Regions from separate parts of the Peribacillus sp. NPDC076916 genome, predicted to be linked through region 2. Evidence: riboswitches for the same ligand, from Rfam matches in the RefSeq annotation. Region 2 holds a riboswitch; each other region holds the start of a gene.
What was found. Region 2 has a riboswitch for lysine ahead of ACQKFG_RS14505 (amino acid permease). Riboswitches for the same ligand answer to the same signal wherever they lie in the genome.
Positions count from the first base shown of each region.

Region 1: linked by a shared signal. The riboswitch ahead of ACQKFG_RS12860 (aspartate kinase) and the one ahead of ACQKFG_RS14505 (amino acid permease) in region 2 are both predicted to bind lysine.
Region 3: linked by a shared signal. The riboswitch ahead of dapA (4-hydroxy-tetrahydrodipicolinate synthase) and the one ahead of ACQKFG_RS14505 (amino acid permease) in region 2 are both predicted to bind lysine.

Region 1 covers NZ_JBNNIU010000003.1:676,832-681,958, reverse strand. Annotated here, with positions in the region: gene ACQKFG_RS12870 (succinate dehydrogenase cytochrome b558 subunit) at 1-309, opposite strand, end outside; gene ACQKFG_RS12865 (YslB family protein) at 694-1,164, shown strand; gene ACQKFG_RS12860 (aspartate kinase) at 1,227-2,459, opposite strand; lysine riboswitch at 2,548-2,724, opposite strand; gene uvrC (excinuclease ABC subunit UvrC) at 2,786-4,558, opposite strand; gene trxA (thioredoxin) at 4,662-4,976, opposite strand.
Region 2 covers NZ_JBNNIU010000004.1:164,466-169,592, forward strand. Annotated here, with positions in the region: gene ACQKFG_RS14490 (metal ABC transporter ATP-binding protein) at 1-81, opposite strand, end outside; gene ACQKFG_RS14495 (metal ABC transporter solute-binding protein, Zn/Mn family) at 94-1,017, opposite strand; gene ACQKFG_RS14500 (LacI family DNA-binding transcriptional regulator) at 1,683-2,645, shown strand; lysine riboswitch at 2,901-3,086, shown strand; gene ACQKFG_RS14505 (amino acid permease) at 3,182-4,633, shown strand; gene ACQKFG_RS14510 (glycoside hydrolase family 13 protein) at 4,673-5,127, opposite strand, start outside.
Region 3 covers NZ_JBNNIU010000002.1:756,873-761,999, reverse strand. Annotated here, with positions in the region: gene ACQKFG_RS08640 (metallophosphoesterase) at 1-2,102, opposite strand, end outside; partial or broken gene ACQKFG_RS08635 (MFS transporter) at 2,408-2,723, shown strand; lysine riboswitch at 3,115-3,293, shown strand; gene dapA (4-hydroxy-tetrahydrodipicolinate synthase) at 3,428-4,324, shown strand; gene ACQKFG_RS08625 (Lrp/AsnC family transcriptional regulator) at 4,951-5,127, opposite strand, start outside.

The DNA.
Region 1 (5,127 bases), on a different contig from region 2:
TCCAGTCAAGCGTTGCAGCATGAACATCCAGTTACGGAAGAATCCAAATCTCCCCAAATTGTTTTTTGCTGTAAAGGCAATATAAATTCCGTATACAGCATGGAAAAGGATTGGTAGATAGATGACGACCCATTCAACCAAAAGCTTTACGGGCGTAAACTCAATCAAATGAACTGCCCCATTAAAAGTCTCTTCTCCCTTTGTTGCCATAAAGTTTACCGATAAATGAAAAATTAGGAATAGACCAATTGGAATTACTCCTAGAAGTGAATGAAGCCTGCGATTCCCAAACTCACGATTCTTTGCCACTAAGTGCCCCCCCTTAATTTGTGAAAAATCATGCAAAGATAATCTGGTGGCTACCTTTTATCTCCGCGTGAAAATATAGTATAGAGTCAAAAAAACTCCTCTATACTTCCTTTACAATTATGTGACATGTCCATTTTACTCCTGACTTCAATGTGCGTCAAGAAAACGGATACAAGAAATCTCTTTTTCAGAATAGATTTTATTGGATTAAATTGTCAACTTTTAATCTATCAAGTATATATTTTGGAGAAATTACAAATTAATCTATTAATATCCCGCTATAATTTATCATTTTTTTCCATTTGTTATTTAAATAAATAAAAAACAGTATAATTTGCAAAAGAAATACGTTTATAATAGATTTACAGAAAGAGGCGATAAATTATGAAAAAAAATATTGCTGCTGCGATAGAAGAAGAGATTCAAACTGAAGAAATTCAAACTGAAGAATTCAAAGTTCCAGCTTTCGGGTACGAATTAATCAGAGAAGTTCTATTGAACGATATTCTCGGAAAAGACTCTAATCAAATCCTCTATTGGGCAGGTAAACAATTAGCAAGAAAATTTCCATTGAATGGCGATCAGGAAGTTATTGAATTTTTCCAAAGTGCCGGATGGGGAAATCTGGAAATCCTGAAGTATACGAAACACGAGATGGAATTATCCCTGACGGGTGAAATAATCAGCCGCCGCCTGGACTTACACCCTGATTGTCACTTCCAGCTTGAAGCCGGTTTCCTTGCCGAGCAGTTTTCACTGCAAAAAAAATTCCTCAGCGAATCAACGGAAGAAATCAAACGCCGCGCAAAAAAAGTGATATTCACCATCCAATGGGATCCCAGAGATCCAATCTAATTAGCCCTTAAAACAGACTTACCCTTTTTACCGGAAGTCTGTTTTTTATTGGACTCCTGCACTTAAGCTAGCACATTTGCATGCTGACCAAGTTTAAATGCTTCATGAAGGGATTCAACCGCCTTCACCATTTCCTTTTCATTGACGACAGTCGAAACTTTAATTTCCGATGTGCTGACCATTTTCACCTGGATGCCTGTATTGGCCATCACTTCAAACATCTCGGCAGCCACTCCGGGATTGGATACCATACCAGATCCGACGATGGACACTTTGGCCAACCCGCTCTCCGTTTCGACCCGGTCGAATCCCAATTGTTCTTTATTATTTTCCAGCACGATCAAGGCCGCTTCCGTATCTTCACTTTTTGTGGAAAAAGATAGATTGGTCGTATCCTCGGCTGTCATGCTTTGTATGATGATGTCCACATTAATTTGGTTTTTCGCAAGTGTCGTAAAGATTGTGGATAATGCACCAAGTGATTGGGGCAAACCATAAATTGTGACCCTCGTAATACTGTCTTCAAAAGCAATGCCGCGTACAATTAAATTTTCTTCCATAGTTGCTTCCTCCTCAATGATCGTTCCTGACTCTCTCACCATGCTTGAACGGACTTCAAGCGGAATTTGATAATTTTTTGCATATTCGACTGCCCTTGGATGAAGGACGCCCGCCCCCAGGTTGGCAAGTTCCAGCATTTCATCGTAAGAAATGGATTGGAGTTTTCGCGCGCCTTTTATGTAGCGTGGATCCGTTGTGAAAACACCCGTTACATCCGTATAAATATCGCATCTATCCGCATTCAGCGCGGCGGCGATGGCAACCGCCGTCGTATCGGAACCGCCTCGCCCCAAGGTAGTGATTTCCCCATTTACGTCGTTACCTTGGAAACCGGCCACGACCACTATTTTCTTCTGTTGAAGCTGAGCTTGGATCCTTGAAGCATCGATGTTTAAAATTCGGGCATTCCCATGAACGGATTCCGTTTGCATGCCAGCCTGCCAGCCAGTATAAGAAATGGCTTCATGCCCTTCTTCAATCAATGCCATCGTTAACAGGGAAATCGTTACCTGTTCCCCAGTAGTCAATAGCATATCCATTTCCCTTTTGCTCGGGTTTCCGGAAATATCACGGGCCATGGCAACCAATTGGTCCGTTGTTTTCCCCATGGCTGAAACAACGACGACTACCTCATTTCCATTCTCCGCTTCCTCGATTACCCGATTGGCAACATTTTTGATTTTTTCTACGCTACCGACGGATGTTCCGCCGAATTTTTGAACGATTAATGCCATCCTCATGCACCCTCTCTACTTTTTAGGCAATAAAAAAAGCAATGAGAAATATCTCATTGCTGTGATCACATATCCAATACTGTAAACACAGTGAGATAGCTCTCCAGGGTATAAACCCTGACAATCCGCCATTTATTAAATGTCGGACCAGGAAAACAAGGTATGAGTCTTGTCTTCCTTCGGCGTCATCCCCTTTCAAAACCTTTCATGGAAGCTCATACTTCTCCAGGTCTTTACTCTTGAATTCCGCACCTCTATCAGCACTTTTAAGTTGTCTAGTTAAAAATTCCTTTTAATCATAGCATAGTGATTTATCGGTAGCAAGATTATTCTTGTAATTTTCTAACGATTCCCTCGGCTACCCCTTTTGGCATACCAGCTTCCATGATTTCCTCGACTGTTGCCTCTTTGATTTTCTTCAATGATCCAAAATGCCTTAATAATTGCTTCCTTCTTTTTTCCCCGACTCCTGGAATATCATCAAGCTGGGAGTGAACCGCATTTTTCCCGCGTAGCTGGCGATGAAAAGTAATAGCGAACCGATGCACTTCATCCTGAATTCTTTGCAATAGGTAAAATTCCTGGCTCCGAGAATCAAGAGGTACGATTTCAAGAGGATTTCCGATCATCAATTGCGATGTCCTATGCTTTTCATCCTTAATGAGGCCTGAAAGCGGAATCTCAAGGCCCAATTCATTCTCCAAAATATCCCGAACGGCTTCGACATGTCCCTTTCCGCCATCAATGATGATCAAGTCCGGAAGCGGCAGCCCTTCTTTCAATACTCGTGAATACCTTCTTCTGACCACTTCACGCATCGATTCATAATCATCAGGTCCCTGGACCGTCTTGATCTTATATTTTCGGTACTCTCTTTTTTCCGGCTTCCCATCAATGAACACGACTAAAGCGGAAACAGGGTCACTTCCCTGGATATTGGAGTTATCGAAAGCTTCAATTCGATGCGGGGTGTAGATACCCAGTTGGTTCCCGAGGTTTTCCACCGCATTGATCGTTCTTTCTTCATCCCTTTCAATCAAAGAGAATTTTTCCTGAAGGGCGATGGAGGCATTTTTATTCGCCAATTTAAGCATGTCTTTTTTCGCCCCCCTTTTGGGGTGAATCGTTTTGACCCCAAGCAGTCCTTCGGCCATTTCGGCATCCACTGATTCAGGCAGCAAGATTTCCTTTGGTTTAAAATGGTTCGTAATCTCGTAAAATTGACCGAGGAATGTAAGAAGTTCCTGTTCGGGTTCATCATAGACCGGAAAAAGTGAAACATCCCTTTCTATTAATTTACCCTGCCGAACAAAAAATACCTGTACGCACATCCAGCCTTTATCATAGGCAAACCCAAATACATCCCTGTCGATGAAATCGGTCGTCATCATTTTTTGCTTCTCCATCGTAATATCAATGTGGGCAATCTTGTCACGGAACTCCTTGGCCCTCTCGAAATCGAGCTCTTCTGATGCCACTAGCATTTTTTCAGTCAGTTCTTTTTTTATTTCAGTATGCCCGCCGTTCAAGAACCGGTTGATATCATCCACCATTTTTTTATATTCCTGTTCCTCTACTTCATATACACATGGGGCCAGGCACTGTCCAAGATGATAGTAGAGACAAACGCGATCTGGTAATGTATTGCATTTTCTTAGGGGATAGATGCGGTCGAGCAATTTTTTCGTTTCGTTAGCTGCAAATGCATTCGGATAAGGACCGAAATATTTCCCTTTGTCTTTTTTTACTTTTCGCGTAATGATTAGACGTGGGTGGCGTTCCGCAGTCAGCTTGATGAAAGGATACGTCTTATCATCCTTTAGCATGACATTATATTTTGGGTCATGTTTTTTGATTAAGTTCAACTCTAAAATAAGAGCCTCGATATTGGAAGAGGTGACGATGTATTCGAAATCCTCAATCTCATTCACGAGCCGAAATGTTTTTCCATCATGAGATCCCGTAAAATAAGAACGGACACGATTTTTCAACACCTTCGCTTTGCCTACATATATGATCGTTCCCTGACGATCCTTCATTAAATAACAACCAGGTTGATCGGGAAGAAGGGCAAGTTTATTCTTTATTTGTTGATTCATGCATTCAGCCTCCTGTTCTCCCATTTTTACAATCATTATATATCAAGATAGCGAAAAAAGCTTCAAGTCCGCAGACTTGAAGCTTTTTTTAGCTATCTTACTATTACGCGTGTTTTGCAATAAGTTCAGCAAGTGCTTCTTTAGGTTGGAAACCAACAACCTTATCAACCACTTCACCGTCTTTAAGGACGATTAATGTCGGGATGCTCATTACACCGAATTTTCCTGCTGTTTCTTGGTTTTCATCTACATCCACTTTTACGATTTTTGCTTTATCGCCAATTTCAGTATCAAGCTCTTGAAGAACTGGAGCGATCATTTTACAAGGTCCGCACCATGGAGCCCAAAAATCTACAAGAACAACACCTTCGCTAGTATCTGTTGTGAAAGTTTGGTCAGTTGCATTTACAATAGCCATATATATTTCCTCCTCAAATTTACTCAAATAACTAAAGACAGTATACCATTGTTGCTCGAATCGATGCTAATATTTTGCTTCAGTGGTAGGATGTCCAAAAAAAGAATAAATATGCAGGCCGAAGTCCTTTCCTCTTAGCCCAAAGAAAGGG
Region 2 (5,127 bases):
CTCAAATGAGACATCTTCGATAACAGGCTTCTTATGATAAGCAATCGTTAAATTCTCGACCTTCAAAGCTGCTAGATTCATAGTTTCTCCCCCTTATTTCAAAGCACGGACGATTGTATCGGTATTATGACGGACCATTCCGATATACGTTCCTTCTTCCGTCCCTTTTTCACCCATGGCATCCGAAAACAATTCACCGCCGATTTCCACTTTGTGACCCTGCTTACCTGCTCCTTGAATGACAGCCTCGATGGCCTTCCTTGGTACGCTTGACTCAATGAAAATCGCTTTAATTTTGTTCTTCACAAGATAATTCCGCATATCCGTCACATCTTTTGATCCATATTCCGATAATGTATTGATCCCTTGGAGCCCTCTTACGTCCAGGCCGTATGACCGACCGTAGTACCCAAAAGCATCATGTGCTGTAACGAGCACCCGCTGATCTTTTGGTATTTTATTAATTTCGTCTTGAACATATTTATCGAGTTCCTCCAATTGCAGAACGTACTCTTCATAATTTTCGCGAAACTCTGTTTCATGGTCCGGATCATTGGCAATCAATTCTTTCTCCACTGCCTCCGCCGCAACGATCCAAAGCTTTACATCAAACCATACGTGGGGATCATGTTCCGATGCACTCACTTTGCGAAGTTGGTTCTCCTTGAAGCCCTCCGTTACGGCAATCGTCGGTTTATCCTTGCTCATCATTTCAAATATATCCGTCATTTTCCCTTCAAGATGCACACCGTTATAAAAAATCATATCAGCCGAATCCAGTGTCTTAACATCACCCTGTGTCGCTTTATATAGATGGGGGTCAACTCCCGGACCCATTAAACTGGTGACCTCGACATGTTTACCGCCGATATTCTCAACCAAATCTCCAATCATTCCCGTTGTTGCAATGATATTCAGCTTACCATTGCCTTTATCACTTCCAACCGTATCATTGCCACACCCCGCTAAAATCAGCAATGCAGCAATCACGCTCCCAATAGATTTCAGAAAACCCATCCATACTCCCTCCCTTTTTCCTCTTTCTAAAATAGTTTGCCATGTGCAAAAATAAGTGTAAAAATTTTTACATTGTCGTAAACGCTAAAAAGTTTCCTCTATACAACTTATTTCATACTATACACAAATATACAAAAAAGTGCAACTATTTTTTCAAACACTTCAAAAAGGACAATGACTTTCACACATGAAAAAACTGTCAGGAATCTCTACTGGGGAGCTTCCTGACAGTTGGTCATGCCGTACATGAAACAAACTCTGAAGTTATATTTATATTGTGGGGTTCTAATGGTGAATATAAACTATGGGGGCTATTTCGGAACGTTGTGAAATTCACGGGTAAATGCGCTGATTTTACGAGTAAAGTGCCTAAATTCACGAGTAAACGCTGATTTTACGCATTCCATGTGCATTGCCACTCATTTTTTCAAGGAAATTGCCAAGTACGCAAATCCCAATTCGATTCCGCAAAGCACAAAAAGGGTGATTAAAGTTTGGAACATCATGGTCTCCTCCTCCTCTAAGACTTAAAACAATCTTAAAGGATGAAACCCATACCAGAACAAGACCTTATTTGAAGAAATCTTCAGCAGCCCCACACTGTTCTCTTGCCCTGAAATGGGTTTCATACTGTACAATATAAAAAAAGAAAAAACGGTGATACCATGACAAATATTAAAGAAATAGCTCAATGTGCCGGTGTATCTGTCTCAACAGTGTCCCGTGTATTGAATGATCATCCATATGTAAGCCCAGATAAAAGAAAGAGCGTCTTGGAGGCCATCGATCGTTTGAATTATACGAGAAACATAAATGCCATTCATCTTTCAAAAGGTAAAACCAATCTTATCGGCATCATCATCCCCTTCAACAATCACCCATATTACGGGGCAATCGTTAACGGAATCACTAAACAGGCAAATGCAATTGGCTGTCATATCGTCATCTTTCAAACAAACTATGACAGAGAGAAGGAAATCGAGGCTTTTAATATGCTGCAAATGAAGCAGCTCGATGGCATTATCGTTTGTTCAAGGATTTCGGAAATGAAAATCCTTTTGGAATATCAAAAATACGGACCAATCATTTTGTGTGAAGATACGGCCCAGGCTGAATTCTCATCCATCAGCATTGATCATTATGCAGCTTTCTCCTGTGCCCTTGAGTACGTGATTGCTAAAGGATATAAGAAAATCGGATACAGCCTCGGCCGTAAAAAGAGCAGAAATAGTTCCCATCGTACAAAGGCCTTTAACGATATCATGAGTAAACATCAACTGATAAACAATAAAGAATGGCTGTTTGAAGGCAGTTATCACATCAAAGACGGTGAGCAATTGTTTCAGGAATGGAATTCGATGATGGATAAACCTGAAGCCATCATCATCACGAATGATGACACGGCGGCTGGCTTCATTCTCACCGCTAAGAAATCGGGTATAAGGGTCCCGGAGGATGTGGCCATTCTCGGTTTCAATAATGATAGCCTGGGTGAAATGCTCGACATCACGACCATTTCCTTGCCGCTGGAATGGATTGGGAAAATGGCTGTGGACCTATTTGAGAATCCTGAGGTGGTCAAACATGTAAAACTGGACTACGCCCTTATAAAAAGAAGGACCGTTTAATGATCTCCATGCTTTATTTTGGTATATAGCCATTTGAATTCTTCCTTGCCGCCATCATTCATTAACTAGGAAAAAATAACCACATAAAATAATCATTGCGATATTCATGAGATTATTTTATAATTTTGATATAGTAAAGTTTACTCAATTACTAGCAATCTATTAGCGATTGCATGAATTTCATGAGAACTATCGTCTGACGTCACTTACAAGCTGGCGCAACGATTTTAGAAAATTGAATACTTCCTCATTTACCGATGAGTTAGAGGCTGCAGCTTATAAAAGTAAAACGGACGAGATTCTGGAAAATTCAAGACTCCGTTTGAAAGGATAAATTGCCGAAGTAAGGGTATATTCCATGTATATTCTTGCTGGCGGTGTTACCGAACAGGAACACCACTGTCACGCTTTTTCAAAAAAGCGTGGGGAGCTATCTTCGGAAGGATAAACGGGTTTATTATAAACAGCCGTCGATCTTTTTCGACTGCTGTTTTTTATTTTTCGTTCCCTTCCAATAAAAAGGAGTGTAACATCAATTGTCAAATTCACAATCAGCATCAAGCCCTACTGAACTGAAAAGGAGCCTGAAAGCGCGTCATTTAATGATGATTTCATTAGGTGGAACGATTGGAACAGGTTTATTTTTAGCAAGTGGCGGTGCCATTCATTCAGCCGGTCCCGGCGGTGCCTTGGTGGCATACGCAGTCATCGGCATCATGGTTTATTACTTAATGACAAGTCTTGCAGAAATGGCAGCGTTCATGCCAGTGGCCGGTTCATTCCGTGTCTATGCATCCAAATTCGTCGATCCGTCTTTCGGTTTTGCGATTGGTTGGAACTACTGGTATAACTGGGCAATCACCATTGCCGCTGAATTGGCAGCCGTTGTCTTAATTATGAAGTTCTGGTTTCCGGATAGCCCTTCAATTATCTGGAGTGCCATTGCATTAATCACTATGTTTCTTATCAATTACATGTCAGTTAAAGGTTTCGGGGAGGCAGAATTCTGGTTTGCCATGATCAAAGTCGTGACAGTCGTCATTTTCTTGATCACGGGTGTACTGATCATTCTCGGGATCATGGGTGGGAAAGACCCAATTGGTTTTTCAAATTTCACAATGGGCGAAGGTCCCTTTAACGGTGGGTTCTTCACGATCCTGGGCGTATTCATGGCTGCCGGCTTTTCATTCCAAGGAACGGAATTGCTTGGAGTGACTGCTGGTGAAAGTGAGGATCCAGAAAAAAATATCCCAAAGGCAATCAGATCCGTTTTCTGGCGCATCATCTTATTCTATATCCTTGCCATTTTTGTAATTGGAATGATCATTCCGTTTACCGATTCACGTTTATTGAGTGAAGATGTTGCCGTAAGTCCATTCACGCTTGTATTTGAACGGGCAGGCCTTGCATTTGCTGCATCCATCATGAACGCGATCATTCTATCATCCGTACTCTCTGCCGGTAACTCTGGCATGTACGCTTCAACCCGTATGCTATGGGACTTGGCACGTGATGGGAAAGCACCGAAATTCCTAGGCAAGTTAGATAAAAGAGGAGTACCCGTGAATGCACTTATCGTGACTTCTTTAGTAGGCTGCGTTGCATTCTTAGCTTCATTTTTCGGTGATGGCGTCGTTTATATCTGGTTATTGAACGCTTCAGGCATGGCGGGATTCGTCACCTGGGTCGGGATCGCGGTTGCCCATTATCGATTCCGCAAAGCTTACGCAGCTCAAGGCCTTGATATGAATGCTTTACCATTCCGGGCAAAAGGCTTCCCATTCGGGCCTATATTCGCACTCGTCCTTTGCCTTATCATTATCATCGGACAAGGCTATCAAGCTTTCAGCAGCGATGGAATCGACTGGAATTCAATGTTTGTTTCCTACATTGGCTTAATTTTATTTTTCGCCCTATGGTTCGGCTATAAAATCAAGCATAAAACGAAAATCATTCCCCTGGAGGAATGTGATCTTAAATCAAAATAATGCGTAAAGGACCTGTTCTAAGGAGAACAGGTCCTTTTTTCATTTCAAATGATAAACACGGCATTCATATGGACGCAGAGGTTTGCTGGAGATTCCTTCTTCTTCCTGATCATAATTGCCTATCAGCCTTGTGGCTGAATATGCATGCAGCTCTTCAGGCAAAGTATAGGAGGCATCCTCTTCTTTAAAGTTACATAGCACCAACAGCTTTTCTTCTTCAAACGATCTCGTGTAGGCAAATATTCGTTCATCATCCGGCCATAGCAGTTCAAAACGGCCATAAACGACGATTTCATGTTTCTTTCGTATTTGGATAAGCTTTTTATAAAAATGAAAAATGGAATTCGGATCATTATAGGCTTTTTCTGCATTAATCTCTGGAAAATTGGGATTAACCTTAATCCAAGGCGTCCCTTTCGTGAATCCTGCGTTCCGGGAGTCATTCCACTGAAACGGTGTCCTCGCATTATCCCTGCTTCGGGCGTGGATGGCTG
Region 3 (5,127 bases), on a different contig from region 2:
CCATTTTTATTATCGGAAGCATCTTTATTGTCATAAACGAGAACTTGTTGTTTTTCACCATTATCAAAGACAGCAGTTACTTCTGCTGTTTGCGTTCCTTCTTGTTTATAATGGGATGCAAATCCTAAGTAGAGATCTTTTGCACCATCGACTTTTACAGAAGGTGAAGTTAATGTACTATCAAAAAAGCCTTTTGATGATGGTGAACCGGTATCATCCCATTCATCAGGATCCGCTACAGCTATTACACCTTGACCCAGCTCAAATTTGCTACGATCTTGGTCTTCTGCTTTTGTCCAAAAGTCCTTTGTTGTGAAACTCCAACCTTGCCACTCCATTGTACCAGCTGGCATATTTGAGCTATTAGTAACCGACCAGCCGTTAGGAGCTGCATGGCTCCAACCGAGAATAGAACTTGGAATGTTTTCATTCACTGCCGGCTTTAATGCAGACTCTAATTGGTCAAAACTTTCTCCAAGCAACATGTTTACGAATACATTTATATTTTTGGAGCCAATTTTTTGGCCGCCCTCGTAAGCAGTAATCGTGAATTTTGATGAACCGGAACTTTCCTTACTAGGTGTAGCTTTTATTGGCAACGTTTTTTCTTCAGTTCCTGAAAGCTCATACTCAAGTTCATTGTGCTCCACACTCCAACCTTCAGGTGCATCAACTTTAATTTTCCCTTTCACATTACCATTTCCATAATTTTTCATCTTTACTTGTAGTGTAGTCGATTCACCTACCGCTACTAAAGAAGGGGAAGCTTGTGCTGAGACCATTTCCAGGGCTTTTGTCTGACCTTCAGCCAGTAACGCCTTTTTACTGCTATTGTTAAATGAATCTAGTGCTTGTACCTTAATTTCATAATCCGTACCTGGCTTAAGACCAGCTACAGGGAATTCTAAATTCTTTGGAACAGGATCAATATAGAATTCAGAAAATGCGATGAAGTCTGCGTCCAGCTCCCCTGTTTCCTTATTTTTCGCTGTAATGTGATAAGAATGTACGAGCGTGTTATCTTTTGCCTGTGGAAATGTAATATTCAAACTTTTTAGTGTCGATTTTTCTTTTACAATCGAAGCCTTGTCTTTAACTGCAAAAACCGGTGGTAACCGATCTCGATCGTCTGTATATGTAAAGTTATTTTTTTTAGAAGGGTGTTTGATTACCCATGGTTTTCCTGCCCAATCGTCTTTATGAAAATCACGTTTTTTAAGGACCACTTCATTATTATAAACTTCTACAATCATACCTTGACTAATATCCCGATATCCTTCAGGATGAAACCCTTGAAGTTTACCCGGCTCTAATTCCAAATAACTTACAGAAGACGTGCCAACAGATGTAAAGTCTTTTTGATGAATCGTTCTAGGGTCTTCGAGTGGATAATGAGAATGGCCTGAAAATGTAATAACCTGTGGATGTTTCTTTAATGTATCATATAAAAGTTCTTTATTTTCCTGAGTTCCCCATAAGTCACTTCCATACACAGTGTCTTTAATGTGTTGATGAAGAAAAACAAAGATTGGTTGGCCCGGATTCTCTTTTTCTGCTGCAGCTAACTTTTCGCCTAGCCAGTTAATTTGATGAACAGAATATAAACCATGCGTATTACCATTTTCCGGACTTAACGTAATAAAATCATATCCATTTACTTTTTTATGATAGTAAAGAGAATCCATTCCTGTTTTCTCGAGAAAACGATCTTGTGCTTTTTCTACTGAAAGTCCATTCCAATAATCATGGTTTCCCATAGTGAACATGGATTGAACATCGCCTTGTTTCTTCTCATTATAAATGGAGAAGAACTTATCATATTCAGTAGCGTAGCCATAGTCCGTTAAATCCCCAACGACAACAAAAGCATCCTGTTTAGGCGCAGCTTTGTTTAATTGATCCATCGCTGTTCTAAACTTGTCCATATCAGCAGTTGATCCATCATCTATATGTACATCACTGATAACAGGAAAAACGAGCTCGGGCTTACGTTTATTATCTGAATTTGAAGATTCCGAGGATGCTTGTACATTTGATAAAGAAGTTGTTAATCCCACCGTTACAATTGTCAACATTGCAGCAAATTTATTTTTCGCTTTCAAAATCATTTTCCTCCTATATATCGTTTAGTCGCTATAATTATGTAAGTATTTCCCAAGAAATAAAATATCCTCCTCATTTTTTAATTTTTATGTGGTTTACCAATTAAAATAGTAACTTTACATTATTAATAAAATATAGGTTCAGTGTAATTTAAATATTAATAAATCAAATAATACCTATGGGCAATAGTCATTCGGTTCACTTAAATTGTTTCTGGAGGAAAACTCAAGATAATTTTTCGCTTGTAGTAATGATTTGCCTTTGCTTGATGTAAAGGGGGAACTACCCCTAAACTACGTAGTTATCCCCACGAATCTTAATGGCTTTTATCATTCCATCTCATGGATTTGTAGATAGGTATGCTGTTATACGTATCTCGTTCCAATACTGAAAGGAATGAAAGCACCAAGAGTTCAATCCGTTTGATCTTGTTTGGCTGTGGATTTATATCCATTTTCAGCAACATACTCGCTGGTAAAATTGCCAGCTATAATGCTATCGAACATCTTCGGTTTGTTTTCCTTTTGCATGCAATTGTTCTGACCAGTTTTTATCGGACCACAGATAATTTTGTCATTGGTTTGGTTAACATTAGCTTGATGTTATCAATGGCCATCCTTTTCAATTTTTTGATAGTGTAATTGAATCAATGGAGTCCTACTTACATGGAAGCGATCCGTTTTCTCGCTTCCTAAACGACACTGATTTTCATATCTTTTCTGCCCTTTGTTAAATTTGTATCATGTCGTCCTCCCCACCTTGATCATCATTCTAAGTATTCATAAGATACATATCAATTTTCATAAGCTCTATCAATTGTAAAACTGACTATAAAAGATTGAAACTTTTCATACAGTTTATTTAATAAAACTATAAATGTTGAGATTACATAATATTAAAAAAGGTGAATCCATGTATTCTAAAAAAACATTTCTAAATTGTCCTTGCAATAAAGAGGATTCCTTGTTATATTACAGTCAATTAAATATTTTCTTACTTCATACTTTTTGAAGTGAGGATAGAGGAGCAAAGACCATTAGTACACATTTTGAGGAGAATGAGATCCCATGACTATTGTGGAAAGGGGAATTTGCCGAAGCGGAAAGAATCTCATGTTCTTGAAGCTGGTTCTGCTATTGAATAAATGCAGGACTGTCATATAGGAAACTATATGGAGGGCTATCTTATGCGCGGAAACATTTTTTTGATAAATATTGTTTCTACTGCAGCAGCGAATCCTCGTTGTTGCTTTTTTGCGTTTATTCCTGAATGGCCCTAACCACCTCTGAATTTTTATAAAAATTATACAAAAGGGTGTGAAGTTATGAATTTTGGCCAAGTTTTAACCGCAATGGTTACCACGTTTAATCATAATGATGAGGTTGATTTTAATGCTACGAAAACTTTAGTAAATTATTTAATTACTAATGGTTCTGATGGATTAGTAATAGCTGGTACAACTGGAGAGTCTCCTACATTAACTGCAGAAGAGAAAGTGGATTTATTCAAAATGGTTGTAGAAGTTGTTGATGGAAGAGTTCCAGTCATAGCTGGAACTGGCTCAAATAACACGAAGGCCTCCATCAGCTTAACCAAACAAGCAGAGGCAGCAGGAGTCGACGGAATCATGCTCGTTACCCCATACTATAACAAGCCGTCTCAAGAAGGATTATTCCAGCACTTTAGTGCTATTGCCCATTCAACATCATTACCGGTAATGCTTTATAATATCCCAGGACGAAGTGTCGTGAACATGTCCGTTGAGACGATTGTTAGCCTCTCAAAAATCAACAATATTGTGGCAGTAAAAGAAGCAAGTGGTGACTTAGATGCCATGGCACAAATCATCAGCAAAACAACTAGCGATTTTACATTGTACAGCGGCGATGATGGGTTAACATTACCGGTTTTTGCCATCGGAGGAACAGGCATTGTTTCGGTTGCTTCCCACATAATTGGCAATGAAATGCAAGAAATGATCAATAGCTTTAAAAGTGGGGATGTCCAAGGTGCTGCCACTGCACATCGCAACCTTCTTCCAATTATGAAAGCATTATTTGCTGCACCAAGCCCAGCACCGGTAAAATCAGCATTAAATATGCGGGGGTTAAATGTTGGAGGTGTCCGCTTACCATTGGTCTCTTTAAACGATGAAGAAAAAAGAGCACTACAAATAGCTCTACAACCGAGTAACGCAGAAGGAATTTTGTTAAGTAAATAAACTTAATGATTCATTATTCGAGTCTTCAATACCGATTTTCTGATTAAAACCCATAATAACCGGGCGAAATTAAAAAAAGCAGTACAAACTTTGAATGAAGTGTACTGCTTTTTAATCGCTGCATGGCTCAATGCTTAAACTAGTTGAGCAATATAATGATTTTATAGGATTAAGGGCAAAAGGAGAATTTACATTTTCAAGAAAAATATATGGTGTATCCAGTAGGAATTGTAAATGTCGAATTTTCTATAGCAATGATTACGGGGATTGATCATAAGCTTATTATTTCTAGTGATGTTGATATGTAATTATTAAGACAGAGTCGTTCCTTCAATCTATAATGGCTCCTTAACAAATTCAAAAGAAATAAAGTAATTATAGCTTTGACGTTCAAAATTTTGAACGAACATTATTATAGTTCAACTTAGAAATGGATTGATATCAACTTATATAACTTGATAATGAATAATAGCCTATTTTCTCTTTTATAAAGGCTATTTTTTTGACGAGTTTTTTTATCCAACCCCTTTTATCTCATGGCCTGAAGTCGCTTTCTACTACTTTTCTCTCTCTTGTTCTATCAAAAACCGTTCGTAAAAGTGACTTTTACGAACGGAACTTTTTTTCTATATGGGTAAAACTGTTGAATATTTAATTTCTCTGAGAGCTAGGCTAGTTTGAATTCTTGTTATACCTAGTTTATTTAACTTCCTAATAAATATTTCCAATTCCTTCCGATCTTTGTTAGCCACTTTTAAAAGATAATCATACTCACCTGTTAAACAATGGCACTCTAATACTTC